Regions from separate parts of the Paenibacillus sp. NPDC057967 genome, predicted to be linked through region 2. Evidence: riboswitches for the same ligand, from Rfam matches in the RefSeq annotation. Region 2 holds a riboswitch; each other region holds the start of a gene.
What was found. A riboswitch is a leader RNA that binds a small molecule or an ion and turns the genes downstream of it on or off. The one in region 2 is predicted to bind cyclic di-AMP.

Region 1 (5,974 bases), on a different contig from region 2:
AAACACTTGCTTCTCTGTCAGTCCGTAATAACGGGCCGCTTCCTTCACCAGAATATCGCAAGTGGGATCAGGGTACAGCCTGAGATCGCTGTCCGCAGCAGATCTGATCGCTTCGATCGCCTTGGGTGAAGGCGGGTATGGATTCTCATTTGTATTCAACTTGATATACGACTTGTCCTTCGGTTGCTCGCCCGGCACATAGGGCTCTAGCGATCCTGCCAGCGGACTCCAATATTTACTCATCGCTTCTCTCTCCTCATGAATGGCCGGGTCAGCAGTAACCCCATCCAGGCTCCGGCCGTGTTCAATATAATATCATCAATATCAAAGCTGCCTACCCGAAGCAGCATCTGGGCCGTCTCCATGAAGCCAATAATGATGACGGTAGCCGCAATCAGCATCAGACTGCTCCGAAAGCGCGTATTCAACAGCGGAAGGAACATGCCGATCGGAATAAATAATACCAGATTGCCGAACAGGTTTTTGAACCAAGTATCGAAATTAAAATGATCGCGATGCACCACATAACGTTGAATCGTATCGAACGGTACGAAATTGTACGCATAGCCGTCCATCATGGACCGGTCACGTAAAAACAACAAGTTCAGCATGATCAATGCGTAGATGACAGCAAGTAGCGTCACCGCCACATTAAAGCCGGTATGCTTGCTGAAAGCCTTTTGATAGAGCTTTACGTCGATCACCCCTTCCGTTCGCCACCCGGGTCGTTACACAGCGTCTATTCGTCGTCCCATAATGACGAGATCCCGTTCAACGTCGTCAAGTGTCGCCACCCGAGGCAGGAGCCCATATTGCAGGAATCCGTATTTGCGAAGCAACCGCAAACTTGGCTCATTATGGCCGAAGACAAATCCGAGCAGCGTGGTTAGACCAAGTCTCGGGCACTCCGCGAGCGCTTGCTCCAAGAGAAAGGAGCCCAGCCCCTTGGCACGCTGTTCCTCCGCGATATAGATGCTAATCTCCGCGGTAGCCTGATAAGCAGGACGGCCATAGAAGGATTGGAAGCTCATCCACGCGCCAATAGTCCCATCCTCCATCCGCACGACCCAGATCGGATGCTTCTCCGGCGAATGCGCATCGAACCATGCCCGGCGGCTCTCGGATGTTACAGGTTCCAGATCCGCCGTTACCGTACGGCTTGCTATCGTTGAATTATAGATGTCCACAATCCGCTCCAAGTCATCTAGCCTGGCATCGCGAATGTCATAAGTAGGTGTGCTCATGATCCATCTCTCCGCATTCTATTCAAATAATTTTGGTAATCCTCTTGCGTATTTAAATTGGAAAGCCCCGTCGCAATCTTAGCTGAATCGCTCTCTGGCGGAAGAACGCTACTATTCAACCTGCCAATGAAATCCATAACCCGCAGGCTCCTCTGCTGCAGGGCTTCTTCCAACACAGCAGTCACGCTGGTGTGATAGAGGGCATGGAACGGTTGCCCCTGCGCATAGATCACGTCAGGACCGCCCGTTCTGCCATCAAGCAGCCTCTGGAGCAAGGAAGGGGAGATATCGGGCATATCACAGGCCGTCACCAAGACATAACCTTCTTCCCGAATCTCGCAAATTCCTGCGTGCAATCCTGCCAAAGGGCCCTCCCCGGGATAACGATCTACTGCGAACTGAATATCCGTCGCGAACGGCAAGTCCTGTAGGACAGCGCGATATCTATCCATCTGTGCTTCGGAGCCAGATGCTATCATCACGCGTTCCGATATCTCCGACAATTGGCGGACCAAACGCCTAAGCAGAGGTTCTCCTTCTATGATTAGAAGTGCCTTGTCCTGCCCCATCCGGCTGCTTCGACCGCCTGCCAGCACGATACTGTTGCGGAGCTTATCTGGCATCTCTCGAACCCCCTCTTAACGAACAACAGCCTGCCAAGCGGAATGCTTGACAGGCTGCCCGCCTAACCGAAGCGAATTCCTCTAAGCCTTGGCAGGATCAAATGAGCTTTTCAATGAAACGATACGGTTGAAAATCAACTTCTGGGATGTGGAATCCTTCGGATCGACATTGAAGTAGCCATGACGGAAAAACTGGAATTTGTCGCCGCCCTTCGCCTCGTTCATGTTCGGTTCTACAAAGCCTTGCTCCACTTGCAGGGAGTTCGGATTAATCCGCTCCAGGAATGAGGTATCCACTTCATTGGACTCGTCCAGGATAAGCGGTTCGAACAAGCGGAAGTCGGCAGGAATCGCTTGCGAAGCTTCCACCCAGTGAATCGTCCCCTTCACCTTGCGTGCATTAAAGCCGCTGCCGCTCTTTGTTTCCGGATCATACGTGCAATGCAGCTCCACGACCTCGCCGTTCCCGTCCTTGATTACGTCTTGGCAAGTAATGAAGTATGCATGCTTCAGGCGCACTTCGTTGCCAGGGAACAAACGGAAGTACTTGCTGGGCGGGTTCTCCATAAAGTCGTCGCGCTCGATATAAATTTCACGCGAGAACGGGATTTGGCGAACGCCCATCTCCTCGTTCTCCGCATTATTCTCCGCATCCAGAAGTTCCGTCTGGCCCTCCGGATAATTCGTAATGACCACCTTAAGCGGACGTAGTACCGCCATCGTACGAAGCGCCTTCAGCTTCAGATCCTCCCGGATAAAATGCTCCAGGTTCCGCTCATCTACAACGCTGTTGCTCTTCGCAATGCCGATCTCGCGGCAGAACGTACGGATCGCTTCTGCCGTAAAGCCTTTGCGGCGCATGCCGCTGATCGTAGGCATGCGCGGATCATCCCAGCCCTCTACGACGCCTTCGTCTACGAGCTGCTTCAAATAACGCTTGCTCATCACGGTATTCGTTATATTCAGACGGGCAAACTCATATTGGCGCGGCTGCGACTCCATCTCGCATTCCGCGATTGCCCAATCGTATAGCGGCCGGTGATCTTCGAATTCAAGCGTACAAATCGAATGCGAGACACCTTCAATTGCATCGCTCAGCGGATGCGCGTAATCGTACATCGGATAAATATGCCACTCGCTGCCCGTGCGATGATGGTGGGCATGGGAGATCCGGTACAGGACAGGGTCGCGCATCGTAATATTCGCAGACGCCATATCAATCTTCGCACGCAGCACGCGCTCGCCTTCCTTGAATTCGCCAGCGCGCATGCGCGCGAACAAATCCAGGTTCTCCTCGACACTGCGATTGCGGTACGGGCTGTCCTTGCCAGGCTCCGTCAGCGTTCCTCTCAGCTCGCGAGTTTGTTCGGCTGTCAGATCGCATACGTACGCTTTTCCTTTTTTAATTAGAAGGACGGCGCGATTATACAATTCTTCGAAATAATCCGAAGCAAATCTCAGCTCATCCCACTCGAATCCGAGCCATTGCACATCTTCCTTAATTGCATCTACATATTCCGTGTCTTCCTTCGCCGGATTCGTGTCGTCGAACCGCAGATTCGTCTTGCCCTTGAACTCGTCGGCGAGCTCGAAATTCAGGCAGATCGACTTGGCGTGCCCGATATGCAAATAACCGTTCGGCTCAGGCGGGAAGCGAGTAATGACTTCCTGCACGCGGCCGCTCTTCAAATCTTCTACAACGATATTTTTAATAAAGTTCGAGGATGATGTCTTATTATCCACAGCGCTCTCCATCGCGACCAACCTTTCCCGTTAAATAGTTTTCTATTTATAATACACAAATTCCATTGAAAATACACTCAAGTTTAGGTGTCATAGCTTGGCTGAAATGATGTTTATCTCTATATATTTGTCTATGCCCAATAAGCGAATGTGTATATCTCGATTTGTATTATTAAAATCTACTCATTTTCAACACGAATCTACACTTTCCATTTATTATATTGGTTAAAGATGTTTAAACAAAAATTGCCTAATTCCCGCTCGGGAAACGGGGGAACCACTTTGGGTGAATTGATCTTGACGCACGGCACGCCGGGCGCCTGAGAGATCATAGGGAACCTTCAACCGAACCCCACAGCTAACCTCGTCGGCACCGGAAGGAGCTTCACCAAGTTGAAGAAGAAAGTCAGCATCATCTTGGCGGGCCTTGTTCTTATGCTCGCTTTCCAGGCTGGAAGCGCATTCGCCAGCGCATCCAAGATGGACGGCATCATTGATGAATTGATCGGAACACGTTATTCCTACGGCGGAACAACAACTAAAGGATTTGATTGCTCTGGATTTACGAGCTACGTGTTCAACAAGATGGGCATCGATCTGCCGCGCAGATCGTCCGATCAAGCAGGCGCCGGCACGAAAGTCGCAAAAACCGACCTTCAACCAGGCGATCTGGTGTTCTTCGACACTAGCGGTAAAAACAACGGCGGAATCTCCCATGTAGGCATCTACGTTGGAGACGGTAACTTCGCTCACGCTTCCACAAGCAAAGGCGTAATTATCGAGAAGCTGGATTCTTCCTACTACAAGCCGCGCTACGTAACGGCTGCACGCGTACTGGACGAGTCGCAATTTGAGAAATTTATCGTTGCTGCTGAGAAGTAATGATTAGAATAAAGAGGTTGCCCCTAGGAGGGGGCAACCTCTTTTTCGTTCATTCGATTCGACTGCTTGCGTCCTGCCATCATGAGCACGATTAATACGGCAATAAGTGCAATCACCAAAGCCGAGAGATAGTAGAGCGTCGTTCCCGTCGAATAGCGATCCATGAACCAGCCTGTCACCCGAGGGAATACAGCCCCTCCGACTCCGCCAAGTGCAACCAGCAAGCTTGTTGTCCGTTCCGTCATGCCTGGCAGCAAGCCATTCGCATACACGAGCGCAATGCCGAACACACCGGAGAAGCATAGTCCGCTTAGGGCAATCAAGATAAGCAGCAGACCTTGCTGCTGGAAGACGATCATTCCGATAAATACGACAGCTGCAGCCGCAGTCGTGATGAACAAATAGCTTGCATAGCCGATACGGTCCGCGATAATGCCCGCGAACAGCCTTCCCAGCACCATCGTTCCCCAGAATAAGCTTAGCGCAGCCGTAGCTGTTGAATCGGACATGCCTGTCCGCGATATGAGAATCGAAGGCAAATAGTTCGAAAAGCTCATCTCCATGCCTACATAGATCATGAAAAAAGCCGCGCTCAGCGCGAGAAAAGGAATCGACTTTGGCGCATATCCGAGCCAGCTAGCATGGTTCTTATTCCTCTTTAATACCGACGCTTGCTGACGCTCTTCCCCCTGTCCAGGGACAGAACGCTGCGGCGGACTTAAGCTGTCATCCAAGCTGCCGAACGACATCGTCAGCCACAGCACAAAGGTAATGCCCGCCATCGCGGATAGAATCGGAAAGGAAAGCTGCCATACATGCTGCTGTATAAGGAACGCCGCCGTAATCGGAATGAGCAGCGCCCCAATGCCGAAGAAGGTCTCCAGCCTGCTCATCGCCGAAGCCTTACCCTTCATATGATCGATAATGGTCGCCCCAACAATCGCTTCCGTCATCCCGAAGCCAATGCCGGCAATCGGGGCAAAGGCAAGCATCCAGCCCCATGGCAGCAGCAGGCTGTATGCCGCCTCACTTAAGGTAAGCAGCGCCATGGCGATCAGAACAGCCCCCCGCTTCCCGATCCGGCTGGTCAGAGCCGGCGCCAGCAGTACACCGAACAGAAATCCGATGAATTGATTCATGATCCATTGCCCGCCGTCTTTATAGGTAATGCCGTAATGGGCAATCAATTGCTCCAGCAACGCTCCGCCGACCACATGCGCAATGCCAATAACCAAATATGAGAGGCAGCCCATCCACAGCAGCTTCTTCATTCTAACCGACTCCCTGTCCTTACGCCCGATCGACGCCATCTGCTATAATCAAGTTTATGATATACGATAACCACAACACCTTCTATTATAAACCAAACCAGTCGTTAATGACCATTCAAGCCATGTCCGAGGAGCACGCCCGCTCCCTATGCGATTGGCACTATGTGCCGCCTTGGGACAGCTACAACTGGCCTGCATGGGAAAACATGAA
Region 2 (5,974 bases):
CATTCTGTTAAAAGAAGACCTGTGAAAAGGATGTGAACATTGATGATGGACCGGCACTTTCGCTTGGCCCAATTGGACAATTTCCCTGATGCGCTTGACGCGATCAGACAATTGGAGGAGCATCTAAGCGATCAAAGCGGGGAAGATATTGCCCTCGTTGCATTTGCATCGGAAGACGAACAAGCCTCACAGTAATACGGAAAGACACGACCTTACAACCGCTTATTCCCGGCAAAAAGGCATCCCGCCTGCGACTTTCAGTTTTCGCCGGCCTGGATGCCTTTATGTTGTTCATGCTATCCGCTCTTGCGCGCGGCATAATCCGGCCAGTATCCATCCGGTATGGCAGGATAGCCCCGATCGTTATCCCATACGTATACCCATCCCGCCAGACCGCGGGATTCCAGGTCGGATACCCATATACGGTCGTATTCATTACTCTCCTCTATGCCGTAAAAGTCCTCCAGCACATCCATGGCCGCAAGACCTTGACGGTCTACCGTTATCCATTGCCCCCGTATTACAGCTTCGCTATCCTTCGCCGCGCGGTCGCGTACAGCAGCTGGATATAGGCCAAAATCGACGAGTCTCCCCGCAATAACGCCCGGCATATCGCTTTTCACGTAATTAGATACGACATGATGATTGCTTTGACCCGGCAGCAAAGAGCCGTAAATAAAAACGCGAATGACGGACATGGCGATCGCCTGCTTTCTGTACTAAAATGGATTTTTCCGCGTTAGCTTTTCTAACATTATGCCGCATTTTATTCACATGCGCAATATATGGTACAATCAGGCAGAGCACACATCATAAGCTTATTACAAGGAGGTCGTATCCCTATGGCAAGTCAGACTGGAGCCATTGTACAACTATCCCTGAACGCGTTAATGGGAGATTCTTCTTTCCTTCCCCTCGTCCAAGGACAACGCCGGGAGCAAGCCTTTCAATCGTTGGCGGCAATTCTGTCGACACCTAACAAAGTACATAAGGCTTTCCTGCGCATTGCGCTGGAAGACGGCAATGTCGTACGCATTCCCGCCTTCCGCATTCAGCACAATGACGCGCTTGGTCCTTACAAAGGCGGCATTCGGTTCCATGAATCCGTCAATGAAGACGAGGTCACCAATCTGGCGGCGCTCATGACGCTGAAAAACGCGCTGCACGAAGTTCCGTTCGGCGGCGGCAAAGGCGGCGTCGTCATCAATCCGCGCAGCTTCTCGGAGAAGGAGCTGTATCAGATCTGCAAAAAGTACGTCCAGTATTTCAGCGATATACTGGGACCCGATAAAGATATACCGGCGCCGGATATGGGCACGGGCGAGCGGGAAATGGACTGGATGATGGCGGAATACAAGAGCATTCATCCCGGCTCTCCTTACCTGGGCAGCTTTACCGGCAAAAGCCTGGTCAGCGGCGGCTCGCTTGGCCGCAGGGAAGCGACAGGCAAAGGCGTCTACTTCACCTTCCGCTATATGATGCATGACTTCATTCGTGACAATATCGGCTGGCTGGCCGGCAGCTCGAACCCTTTTGCCGCGACTGCGCTTGCTTATGCGAACAAGCCAATGTCCATTGCCGTGCAAGGATTCGGCAATGTCGGCTCCGTCACAGCGATGGAAGCCTACAAGTGCTCCGATATTCGCGGCAAGGTTGTAGCGGTCAGCGACCGCAACGTGACCTTGTATAACGAGAGCGGCCTTGATATTCCCGCGCTCGTAGAGTACGCATCAGGGAACCGGGGCGATCTGCCGTCGACGGAGGACGCGCTGAAGGAAAGCGGCATTGCAGGGGAATTGCTGGACCGCGAAGCGGTGCTGTACTTGAACGTCGATGTCCTGTTCCTGGCGGCGCTGGAGGATCAGATTCACAGCGGCAACGTGAATGAAGTAAAAGCCCGCATTATCGTAGAAGGGGCGAACGCTCCGATTACGGGAGAAGCGGACGAGACCTTAACCTCCCAAGGCATCATTATCGTGCCTGACATTCTGGCCAATGCCGGGGGCGTTATCGTCTCGTACTTCGAATGGCTGCAAGGCAGAGAGACACAATTCTATTCGGAGGCGGAAGTATACAGACAGCTGTTCGCCAAGATGCAGAAGACGATGAACAGCATTCTGCCGGCTTACTTCGGAGACCCGCTCTCCCTCCGTCAGAATTGCTTCGTCCATGCCGTGACCAAGCTGTCTTCCGTCCTATACCGGCAGGGCAAGCTGTATTAATACAGTTGCAGGCGTGTATCTTACTGTGTAGGGGCAGCCTGTTCGGCTGAAGCTGTGACAGCTTGTGAACTCGCGAGACCTCAGCTGCCCCACGCCCGCTGGAAGCTGAGCGCGGTGCGGAATACAAGAAGCCCTGTGCCAGGCGTTAAATTGAAACAACAGGAAGAGGCATGACATATGGAAACAATCGAACTAACAGCAATAACCATCGGATACGCGCAGCATTCGTCCTACAAGGTCGCCTTCGAGAAGGCGGTGCTTGTTATCGTCACCGACTACGGAGACAAGCTATGGTACATTGATGCGGATGGTGTAAAGGACAAGGCGCTTCTGGCCTGGTTCGGCCAAAATGAGGATATTCGCGTCCAGCTTACGGCCAAAGCCATAACGGGCGAAGAATATCATGGCACCGCCTACTTCCACCCCAACGAGCCAAGCTTCGCCGCGGCCATCCGCGGTGATGGCGAGCTGCTTCGTACAGAGATTTAAACGTTAGAGAATAATTCAACCCTAAAAAGGCGCTTGCCGTACGCGAATGAACGCGTAATCGGCAAGCGCCTTTTTTATCCGAACGATTAGTATTCCATCAGCTTGATGTTACTTGGAGATTTCCGGAGTTGTCAGTTGATCGTAGAAGTCAACGGCCTTATCCTTGTTCTCGGAAACGCGAAGCGCCATTGCGGATCTCGGATGCTCATCCAGAATACCTGTGATCATGTAAGGGATGATGTAGCCCCACTCTTCCTTCTCACGAAGCGGTACCATGTATTTCTCGATCATATCGAGAACAGGACGAACATTGTATTTCGTATTTTGCAATTCCGATACGAGCAGTTCTGTGTTGCAGTTGCCTGCCGCGCGTCCCATGCCGTATACGGATGCGTCAAGCAGCTCAACGCCTTTGTTCGCCGCGATCAGCGTGTTCGCGAATGCAAGCTGCAAGTTGTTATGCGCGTGAACGCCAAGACGCTTGTTCGGCAAATGCTGCTGGAATTTATCCACCAGGTAGCCTACATCATCCGGCTTCAGGCTGCCGTAGGAATCCACGATGTATACAACGTCTACAACGCTGTCGTTAATTTGCTTGAATGCTTCGACCAATTGGTTCTCCATCACGTTGGAAAGCGCCATAATGTTCAGCGTCGTCTCATATCCGCGGTCGTGGAAAATTTGCACCAGCTCAAGAGCCTTGTCTACATCTTGAATGTAGCAAGCTACGCGGATCAGGTCGAGCAGGCTCTCGCTGCGCGGCAAAATGTCATTCTCGTCAACGCGGCCGATATCAACCAGCGCAGACAGCTTGGTGTTGCCTTTGTTCGGAATGACCTTGCGAAGGAAATCGTCGTTCAGGAAGCGCCATGGGCCTGCGCTATCTGCACCTTTCAACAGCTTCGGCGAGTTTTTGTAGCCGATCTCCATGTAGTCGACACCAGCTTCGTTCAAGCTATTATAAAGGTGCTGTACAAACTCGACGCTGAAATCCCAGTTATTGACGAGTCCGCCGTCACGAATTGTACAATCGACAATTTTACAATGACTAGTTTTCGAATGCATGCTTGCTGCTCCTTTGATTTGAACATGAGTTCACTTTTTATCTACCATCATACTTGAAATATGACGGGAACGCAAAGTAATTATGTCGGTATTTGGATATTTTGGACGATTGGTTGTCCCGATAAGATATCATTTACAAATTGATATTTTAAAGTTAAAATATTATGTAAACATCAACGCTTAATTTTTCCGACCTGGAAAAAGCGGGGGAACCAACGTAAGTGCGACGTGGGCCGACAGCCGGCCGCAGCCTTGCAAGGGGTGAGTCCGGGGATTTGTACCCCCGGTAGGGTCTACTCTCTAGCCCGAATCCGACAGCTAACCTCGTAAGCGGACAAAGGAGAGGTGTCTTATGCTTTCTTTATCTTTGCAAGATTCCCCATTCCCTTCGGAACAACCCCTGCAGCTTAGCATTAGCCGCGTGGAAGTATTCGTCATACCGGCGCTCGCGATTGACTCGGCAGGGTATCGCGTTTGTCTTCGCATTAGCAGCGACCTCGGTTATGGCTGGAACGAGCAATTCGTCAGTGACAGCGAGCCAAGTCTGCAACTCGACCGTTGGGGTCCGCTATTCCGCAGCTTCATCGGCCGTTTCTCGATCGTTTCCTTGACCGAACGGCTCACCGAACGAATCGCGCAGACTCTTAATCCCGATAATCGGGCTTACCGTTTATTTTCCGCCGCAATTACACAGCTGCAGAACCCGGGCTCCGGACGCCCGATTTCATCGGCTGAGCCTGCCGAAGAATCCGTTCTTCAGCAGCGCGCCGTCGCTTATTTATCCGTAGATTAGCAGCATACGCTTGGATATGGGGATATCCTATGTCGGCCAGCCTATCAAGGCAAGCCGCAACCTGCATCAAGCCCGAAGCCTTCCAACCCGGAAAGCCCGGGCTTGTTTGCGTTTTGGGGGAGCTGTCCGGCGGCGCTCAGTCAGGCTGCAGCTTTTCGTTCTCTAAGCCGAGTTTTTCGGTCTGCAGCTCGCTCGGCATCGACGTTCTGCTCTCTAAGCCGAGTATCTCGGCTTACAGCTCGCTCGGCGGCGGCTTTCTGCTCTCTAAGCCGAGTTTTTCGGCTTGCAGCCTGATCATCATCTATAGATAAATAAAAAGATGCCTCCACCATCAATTTTCAATGGTAAAGGCACCTCGTTTTTGCATATTCGCAACCTTTCGACTTCAACACCTCCAGAATGGTTTAGCGAGTTATTGATTAGTTAAAACAAACTTCCGCTCACATTCCCACTATCAGCCTATAACAGCTAGTACGCACAATGTTCATCAGACTGGTATATATGAACTATGCATGACTAGCGGCAGCGCAATGATATTGCGGTGCTGCACAGCCGCCGCCGCGCCTGCAACCCCTTTGACCGATTCATGTGCTCATTCGTCTAAACTCCTTACTTGAATACAGAAGGCTGCACCGCCTAACGAGCTCGTTTATCTGGTACAAACACACATCGAACCGCCTAAGTAGAATAGTCCGTTTAAGGAACCATTCACCACCGATGCCCCATTGCCCCACACCCCATCCTTCCATTCAGAAGACATTGAATGTGCACACTCGCAACCAATCACTCACGACCCCGTCGACCGGTAATGCCGTACGCCGAATCGCCAGATTAGCAGGCATGGGATGAGGAATAGCAAACCGCCGAACGTGATCATCATAGGAAGAAACATACTGCCCTCCCGCTTATCGAGCAGGTACATGAGCGGCAAGTAGCTGACGCAGCCGAACGGAATAATGAACGTAAAGAAACGGGTAACCCACTTTTCATAAATATTGAGCGGATACTGCGCCATCTCGCGCCCTCCGTCTGTGAAGACATTAGCTACTTCAATCGCCTGGATCGTCCAAAAGCAGAATGTCGCAGCCAAAATAAAGATGCCTGTAAAAATAATCGTGCCATTGGCGATCATAAGCAGCAGCGTCAACAGCTTCGGAAAACTCCAAATCTGCGGCAAATGGGACACCGACCAGATCAGCACGATCACACTTTGCAGCAGCCTTCCTATTCTCGTAAACTCAAACTTCGAGCCCAATACTTGCAGCGCTGTGCTTCTGGGCCTAACCAGCAGCCGGTCGAAGTCTCCCCTGCCAACCAGCGACGAGAAGGAATCGAAACCACGCGCGAAACATTCACTCAGCGAAAACGACATATGAATGACCGAAAAGCAAAGAGCTACCTCAAA
Region 3 (5,974 bases), on a different contig from region 2:
CAGGTCGATACTAATAAAAGAACGGGATTAGGACTATATGACTATTAATCTGGGGGTGTTGCGATGCGTATCATGTCAAATTTACCAGCGCTTAATGCTTCCCGTACTTTATCTATGAATCAATATCGAATGTCTGTAGCCATGGAAAGGTTGTCATCCGGTTATCGGATTAATCGCGCAGCGGATGATCCGGCTGGTTTGTCGATCTCGGAGAGAATGCGCGCACAAATTCGAGGGCTGCAGCAAAGTGCAAGGAATATTCAGGATGGCATATCACTAATTCAGGTTGCAGAGGGTGCAATGCAGGAAATGCATGCCATGCTTCAGAGAATGAATGAGCTGGCCGTCCAGGCTTCGAATGGCACTTATAATGATAGCGACAGAAAAAGTATGCAAAAAGAATTTGATTTGCTTAGGACCGCTATAAATGATATTGCGAAGAATACACAATTTAACGGTAACCACTTATTAAATGGCGGCTTACCGATTCATATCAATACTTTAGGACAAAATGGGCATGGATTAGATCTGGAAAGACCTGAAGTAACAAGTTCAATGCTTGGCTTGACAGGTCTTGATATTTCCACACAAAACGGGGCATCCGATGCATTGTCTTCATTGAAAACCGCAATGAGCACTGTTTCGACGGAACGGGCAAAACTAGGCGCATCACAGAACCGTCTTGAACACACGTATAACTTTGTTATGAATTATGTGGAGAATTTGACTGCCGCGGAGTCGAGAATAAGAGATGCAGATATGGCGAAAGAAATGATGGAATTAGCTAGGGCACGTGTCTTAGAATCCGTTGGATTAGCGATATTGGCTCAAGCCAATTCGTTTCCGAAAAGTATTTTAAAGCTACTGGAGATATAGGAGTACGATAAAAATCCCACTGTTTTCGTGATACAACGAAAACAGTGGGATTTTTATTGCTGCTATATCCATGAATACTCTTATGTTGCAGTGGTCGGAGTAACTGGATTCGAACCAGCGACCTCACCCACCCCAAGGGTGCGCGCTACCAGGCTGCGCCATACCCCGGTATGTTCCTTCTCTATTTCTATGATATGAACCAGTCCACTATGTGTAAAGATATGGATGAATTATGGCGTCTCATACAGCACTTGGCCAGTCAGAGACAGGTCATAGCCGGAGATGGAGTGCAGTTCCTGCCGGAACTCATCTGAGCGCAACACAGCCAGTAGCTCGTGAAGCCATGGCTTGCTGCGGTCGTATTTCAGAATAACCAGATCGTATCGTTCTTGCGTGAGCGGGATAAAATCCACCTGTTCCACAATGGATGCGGCTCTGGCGGTTCCCACTCCTACATCGGCTTCACCCGATGCAACCTTGGAGGCGACGGAGATATGGCTGGTGTGGATGTTGTCATAGCCAGTAATGCTCCCAGGCGAGATTCCGTTCAGCCGCAGCTGCTCATCCAGCAGTACACGCGCCCCCGACCCCACCTCTCGATTGGCGAGCCTTAGTCCGGGGAGGTTAAGATCCCGCCATGCAGTAAGGCCGTAAGGGTTGCCCTTTGACACGTACAATCCGGCAGGACGGCTTAACAGATTGACGACGATGTACGGCATGCCAATGAGCAGGCGGCGGATATAAGGGATATTATATTCGCCGCTGTCACCGTCCAAGAGATGCGTACTGACGATGTCCGCCTCCCCTCTGTACATGCTGATCAAGCTGTCTAGGCTTCCGGTATGCGAGCGCAGCGGCCGTAGCCCGGGCATGCGGCGCTCCAGATGGCTGGCGAGCATATCAAGACTGATATCCTGTCCGGTGAGGACAGGCGCTGTGCCCGTCCGATGGGCAACGATTGGAGCAGCCGTCGGAGCCGTATATGCCTCTTGTCCGGCTGACTTTGCTTTGCTGCGCTGCTTGTAGGCTTCAAGGTCAGAAGCGTCGATGCGCATTTGCTTGCCGACCCGATAGGAGGGGAGCTCACCCTTTTTAATCAGATCATAGACGGTTAGCTTTGAAATTTTAAGCAGTTGGGCGATTTCTTCCGTCGTGTAGGAGAGATGCTGAGACATGTTCGATTGTCCTCCTGGTCCGTTTTCCAATTTTGATATAGCCATTGTAGCATATTGGAGCCGGGTGAACGGAGGGCAGGAATGATATTTACAGATCGGAATAGGGGTATGTATAATGCTATTTAGATATATTTGAATATAAATAGATATAACTAGTTATTGGAGCGAGGGAGAATGAACGGAATGAAGAGAAAAGCAATTGTAATTCTGATGGCGGTTGTAATGATGTTGGTAATGACTGCTTGCGGCAAAGACTCTAAGGAGACGAAAGCGGAATTGACGATATCCGCAGCGGCAAGCTTGACCGATGCGCTGAACGAGCTGAAAGCGGCTTATGAGAAGGAACATCCAGGCGTTACGCTGTTGTTCAATTACGGAGCTTCCGGCTCGCTGCAGCAGCAGATTGAGCAAGGTGCGCCAGCGGACTTGTTCTTGTCGGCTGCGGCCAAGAACATGGACGCATTGGTGGATAAGGGACTTATAGATGCGCAGGATCGAATCAACTTGTTATCCAACGAGCTTGTTCTGGTGACGCCGGAGGGCAAAGGGGACAGTGTCGGGAGCGTACAGGATTTGTTGTCTGCTTCGGTGAGCAAGCTCGCAATAGGCATTCCAGAGAGCGTGCCTGCCGGTGCGTATGCGAAGGAAGCGCTGACGAATGCCGGTATATGGGACCAGCTTCAAGAGAAGGCGGTTCAGGCCAAGGACGTGCGGCAAGTGCTTCAGTATGTAGAGACGGGCAACGTGGATGCGGGCTTTGTCTACCGCACGGACGCACTGTCATCGGAATCGAAGACGGACATCGCTTTTGCGGCCGATCCGGACAGCTACAAGCCGATTCTGTATCCGATCGGGATCATCAAGGCGACCAAGCATGAGAAGCAAGTACGCGAATTGTACGACTACCTGCAGACGGAAGAAGCGCTCAACCTGTTCGTGAAATACGGCTTCAGCCTGCCGAAGCAGCCTTAATGAGCTGGCAATCGTTCTGGCCGCCAGTCGTACTGTCATTGCAGGTGGCACTGATCTCCAGCATTGTCGCGGCCGTGGCGGGCATTGCCGCAGCATGGTGGATGTCGAGAAGGTCATTCCGAGGCAAAATCTTGCTGGAGACGGCTTTCATGCTGCCGCTGGTGCTGCCACCCACTGTGGTCGGCTTTCTGCTGCTCGTGCTGTGGGGACGGCAAGGGATTCTTGGCAAAGCGGCAGAGTGGGTCTTCTCCGCGCCGGTTCTCTTCTCGCCATGGGCGGCTGTTATCGCTTCGATCGTAGTGGCGTTCCCGCTGGTGTACCAGACGATGAAGGTAGCGCTCGATTCGGTGGACAAGAATCTGGAGGATGCCGCACGTTCGGCAGGCGCCGGCGAGTGGAAGGTATTCCGCTATGTTACGCTGCCGCTGACGATGCGCGCCGTAATGACTGCCTATATACTCGGCTTTGCGCGCAGCTTGGGCGAGTTCGGGGCAACACTGATGATTGCGGGCAACATTCCGGGCAAGACGCAGACCATTCCTACCGCGATCTATGTCGCGGTCGATTCCGGCAATATGCCGATGGCTTGGGCCTGGACGGCTGGCATGGTCGTGATCTCGTTTGCCCTGCTGCTGGCGACGGGCGGTCTTCGGAAAAATCCATAAAAGGGCTCGCCTGCAAGGCGGAAATCGTGTGCGGCTGTGATTGCACGAGTGTAGAAGAGCTTTTCTCCGAGAAGAGCCGATGAATGCGATAAATCAGATTGCAAGGTATGGAAAATCGGTGAAAGCAGCATTTACTGCTGCTTTACACTTTCAGAAGACAGGAGTAATATTCGGATTAAGCTTTACAGCAATCGCTGAGTTTCCCGCAAGAGGCGGGAAAACGGGGGAACCATTCGCCAAGTGAACAGTCCGGTGTGAGAGCCGGAAGTTCGGATGGCAAGGGGTGAATCGCTTGCAGCGCCAGATTGGGCGCCGGCCAAGCGTAGGGCGACTCTCACCGTCCGAATCCGACAGCTAACCTCGTAAGCGTAGATGGAGAGGAAGTGGCTTGTGATCGCATTGGCGACCACAGGGGACACGTGCCTCTGTGGTTTTTTGATGCGCAAATAGGATTATGACCAAGCAACACGCTGAGTTTCTGCACAGAGCAGAAAACGGGGGAACCATTCGATTTTGCGCCAAGCGTGAAATCCCGGGGTGAATCCGGACCTGGCAGGTCCGGTAGGGCGGCTCTCACGCCCGAATCCGACAGCTAACCTCGTAAGCGATTCGAGAGAGGCCAATTGCAGCTCTTCAGCATAAGCGAAGCTTGTTTCGCTATGCCTACAGAAGAAGCCGCGAGGGACCCCTCCTTCGCAGGCTTCTTTTTTTGCGCCCAATTGGCTGAAAGGGATAAAGGAGAATGAAGAGTGAACTCGTTCCATTCAAAGCTTACGCTGGTATATGCGCCGAATGAATACGGTCGGCAATTTGTGAAGCTGTTGCTATACAAGGGCTGGCCTGTAGCGGCTTTGGTCAGCAGCGGCAGGCAACGGCGAATCCATGAGGGATTCGGAATCAGCTGCTTTATCAAGCTCGATACGAAAGACCAGGATTGTTCGCTGAAGGGCGGACAGATTCATGATGTGTATTTATTCGATAACTCTGTGCCGCTGGTTTGCAGGTACTTAAAGCTATTCCGTCCGCTTGTATCGGGCAGAATCATCGTGGTGACCCAGAATAACAGCATTCCAGGGCTATATCGGCATTTGGGAGCGGATCAGCTGCTGCATGCGTCGCTGCAGCCGGAGGAGCTTGTATCGGAATTCGAAGAGAATCGATTGGAGAAGAACGGAGAGGAGGATGCATCGTGCTAGATGTGATCTTGGTTGCATTTTTGGTTGTGCTGGTGGCTTCCGTATGGGGCCTTGCCGCTTGGTCGGCGAAGGAAACGGATAGCGGGCGGAAGGATCAATAGTTTATCCATTATGGGTGATGAAATGAGGGACTGGAAGTGACGATTGCCGGGCTTCTTTCGATTGGCATTTTTCTATTAATCGTTGTGACGTTGGCAAAGCCAACAGGATTATATATCGCGCGTGCATTCGATTATTCGCCTACAACTCTCGACCGCGCTTTCGGCTGGCTGGAGAAGCCGATTATGGCGCTTAGCGGCATCCAAAAAACGAACCAGACCTGGAAGCAATATGGGTTATCGCTCGTGTTCGCCAACGCTTTTATGATTCTGGTCGTCTATATGATCTTCCGGCTGCAGCACTTGCTCCCTCTCAATCCGGGCAACATTGCAGCTATGGAGCCTACGTTGGCGTTCAATACGGCTATCAGCTTTATGACGAATACGAACCTGCAGCATTACAGCGGGGAGAGCGGCATGTCTTATTTGGCACAAATGCTTGCAATTGTCTTCTTGATGTTCACGGCACCGGCAACGACGCTTGCCGCAGCTATGGCGTTCATTCGAGGCTTGGCTGGCAAGCCGCTTGGCAATTTCTTTGTCGATATGATTCGTTCCATTACGCGCATTCTGCTGCCGATTGCTATCGTCACATCGCTTCTGTTCGTATCGCAGGGTGTGCCTCAGACGCTGGAGCCTTCTGTGACGGCTGCGACGATGGAAGGAGCTGAACAGCATATCGCAAGAGGGCCTGTCGGATCGTTCCTGGCGATTAAGGAGCTGGGCAACAACGGCGGAGGCTTCTTCGGAACAAACTCTGCTCATCCCCTCGAGAATCCAACCAATCTGTCCAATCTGCTGCAAATGCTGCTCATGATGCTGGTGACGACAGCGTTGCCGTTTGCCTACGGGAAGATGGTTGGCAACCGGAAGCAGGGCCTTGTCTTATTTTGTGCAATGGGCGTGATGTTCCTCGTTATGATAGGAGCCTCGCTGGCCGCTGAGAGTGCCGGCAATCCCGCCCTTGGGGAGATCGGCATGGATTCGTCGCA

Region 1: linked by a shared signal. The riboswitch ahead of ACFVSO_RS23945 (C40 family peptidase) and the one ahead of ACFVSO_RS19105 (5-formyltetrahydrofolate cyclo-ligase) in region 2 are both predicted to bind cyclic di-AMP.
Region 3: linked by a shared signal. The riboswitch ahead of ACFVSO_RS05295 (hypothetical protein) and the one ahead of ACFVSO_RS19105 (5-formyltetrahydrofolate cyclo-ligase) in region 2 are both predicted to bind cyclic di-AMP.

Annotation. Positions count from the first base shown of each region.
Region 1 covers NZ_JBHVQB010000010.1:33,934-39,907, reverse strand. The annotation lists gene hisC (histidinol-phosphate transaminase) at 1-243, opposite strand, end outside; gene ACFVSO_RS23965 (VanZ family protein) at 240-704, opposite strand; gene ACFVSO_RS23960 (GNAT family N-acetyltransferase) at 729-1,244, opposite strand; gene mobA (molybdenum cofactor guanylyltransferase) at 1,241-1,867, opposite strand; gene ACFVSO_RS23950 (glutamine--tRNA ligase/YqeY domain fusion protein) at 1,949-3,622, opposite strand; cyclic di-AMP (ydaO/yuaA leader) riboswitch at 3,848-3,998, shown strand; gene ACFVSO_RS23945 (C40 family peptidase) at 4,004-4,492, shown strand; gene ACFVSO_RS23940 (MFS transporter) at 4,516-5,763, opposite strand; gene ACFVSO_RS23935 (GNAT family N-acetyltransferase) at 5,871-5,974, shown strand, end outside.
Region 2 covers NZ_JBHVQB010000007.1:136,237-142,210, forward strand. The annotation lists gene ACFVSO_RS19080 (hypothetical protein) at 43-195, shown strand; gene ACFVSO_RS19085 (gamma-glutamylcyclotransferase family protein) at 297-698, opposite strand; gene ACFVSO_RS19090 (Glu/Leu/Phe/Val family dehydrogenase) at 843-2,222, shown strand; gene ACFVSO_RS19095 (hypothetical protein) at 2,400-2,711, shown strand; gene ACFVSO_RS19100 (aldolase catalytic domain-containing protein) at 2,820-3,776, opposite strand; cyclic di-AMP (ydaO/yuaA leader) riboswitch at 3,944-4,124, shown strand; gene ACFVSO_RS19105 (5-formyltetrahydrofolate cyclo-ligase) at 4,129-4,569, shown strand; gene ACFVSO_RS19110 (hypothetical protein) at 4,599-4,880, shown strand; gene ACFVSO_RS19115 (ABC transporter permease) at 5,357-5,974, opposite strand, start outside.
Region 3 covers NZ_JBHVQB010000002.1:173,410-179,383, forward strand. The annotation lists gene ACFVSO_RS05270 (flagellin) at 64-876, shown strand; tRNA gene ACFVSO_RS05275 (tRNA-Pro) at 968-1,044, opposite strand; gene ACFVSO_RS05280 (substrate-binding domain-containing protein) at 1,107-2,051, opposite strand; gene modA (molybdate ABC transporter substrate-binding protein) at 2,226-3,023, shown strand; gene modB (molybdate ABC transporter permease subunit) at 3,023-3,688, shown strand; cyclic di-AMP (ydaO/yuaA leader) riboswitch at 3,871-4,073, shown strand; cyclic di-AMP (ydaO/yuaA leader) riboswitch at 4,147-4,311, shown strand; gene ACFVSO_RS05295 (hypothetical protein) at 4,438-4,884, shown strand; gene ACFVSO_RS05300 (signal peptide protein) at 4,878-4,985, shown strand; gene kdpA (potassium-transporting ATPase subunit KdpA) at 5,028-5,974, shown strand, end outside.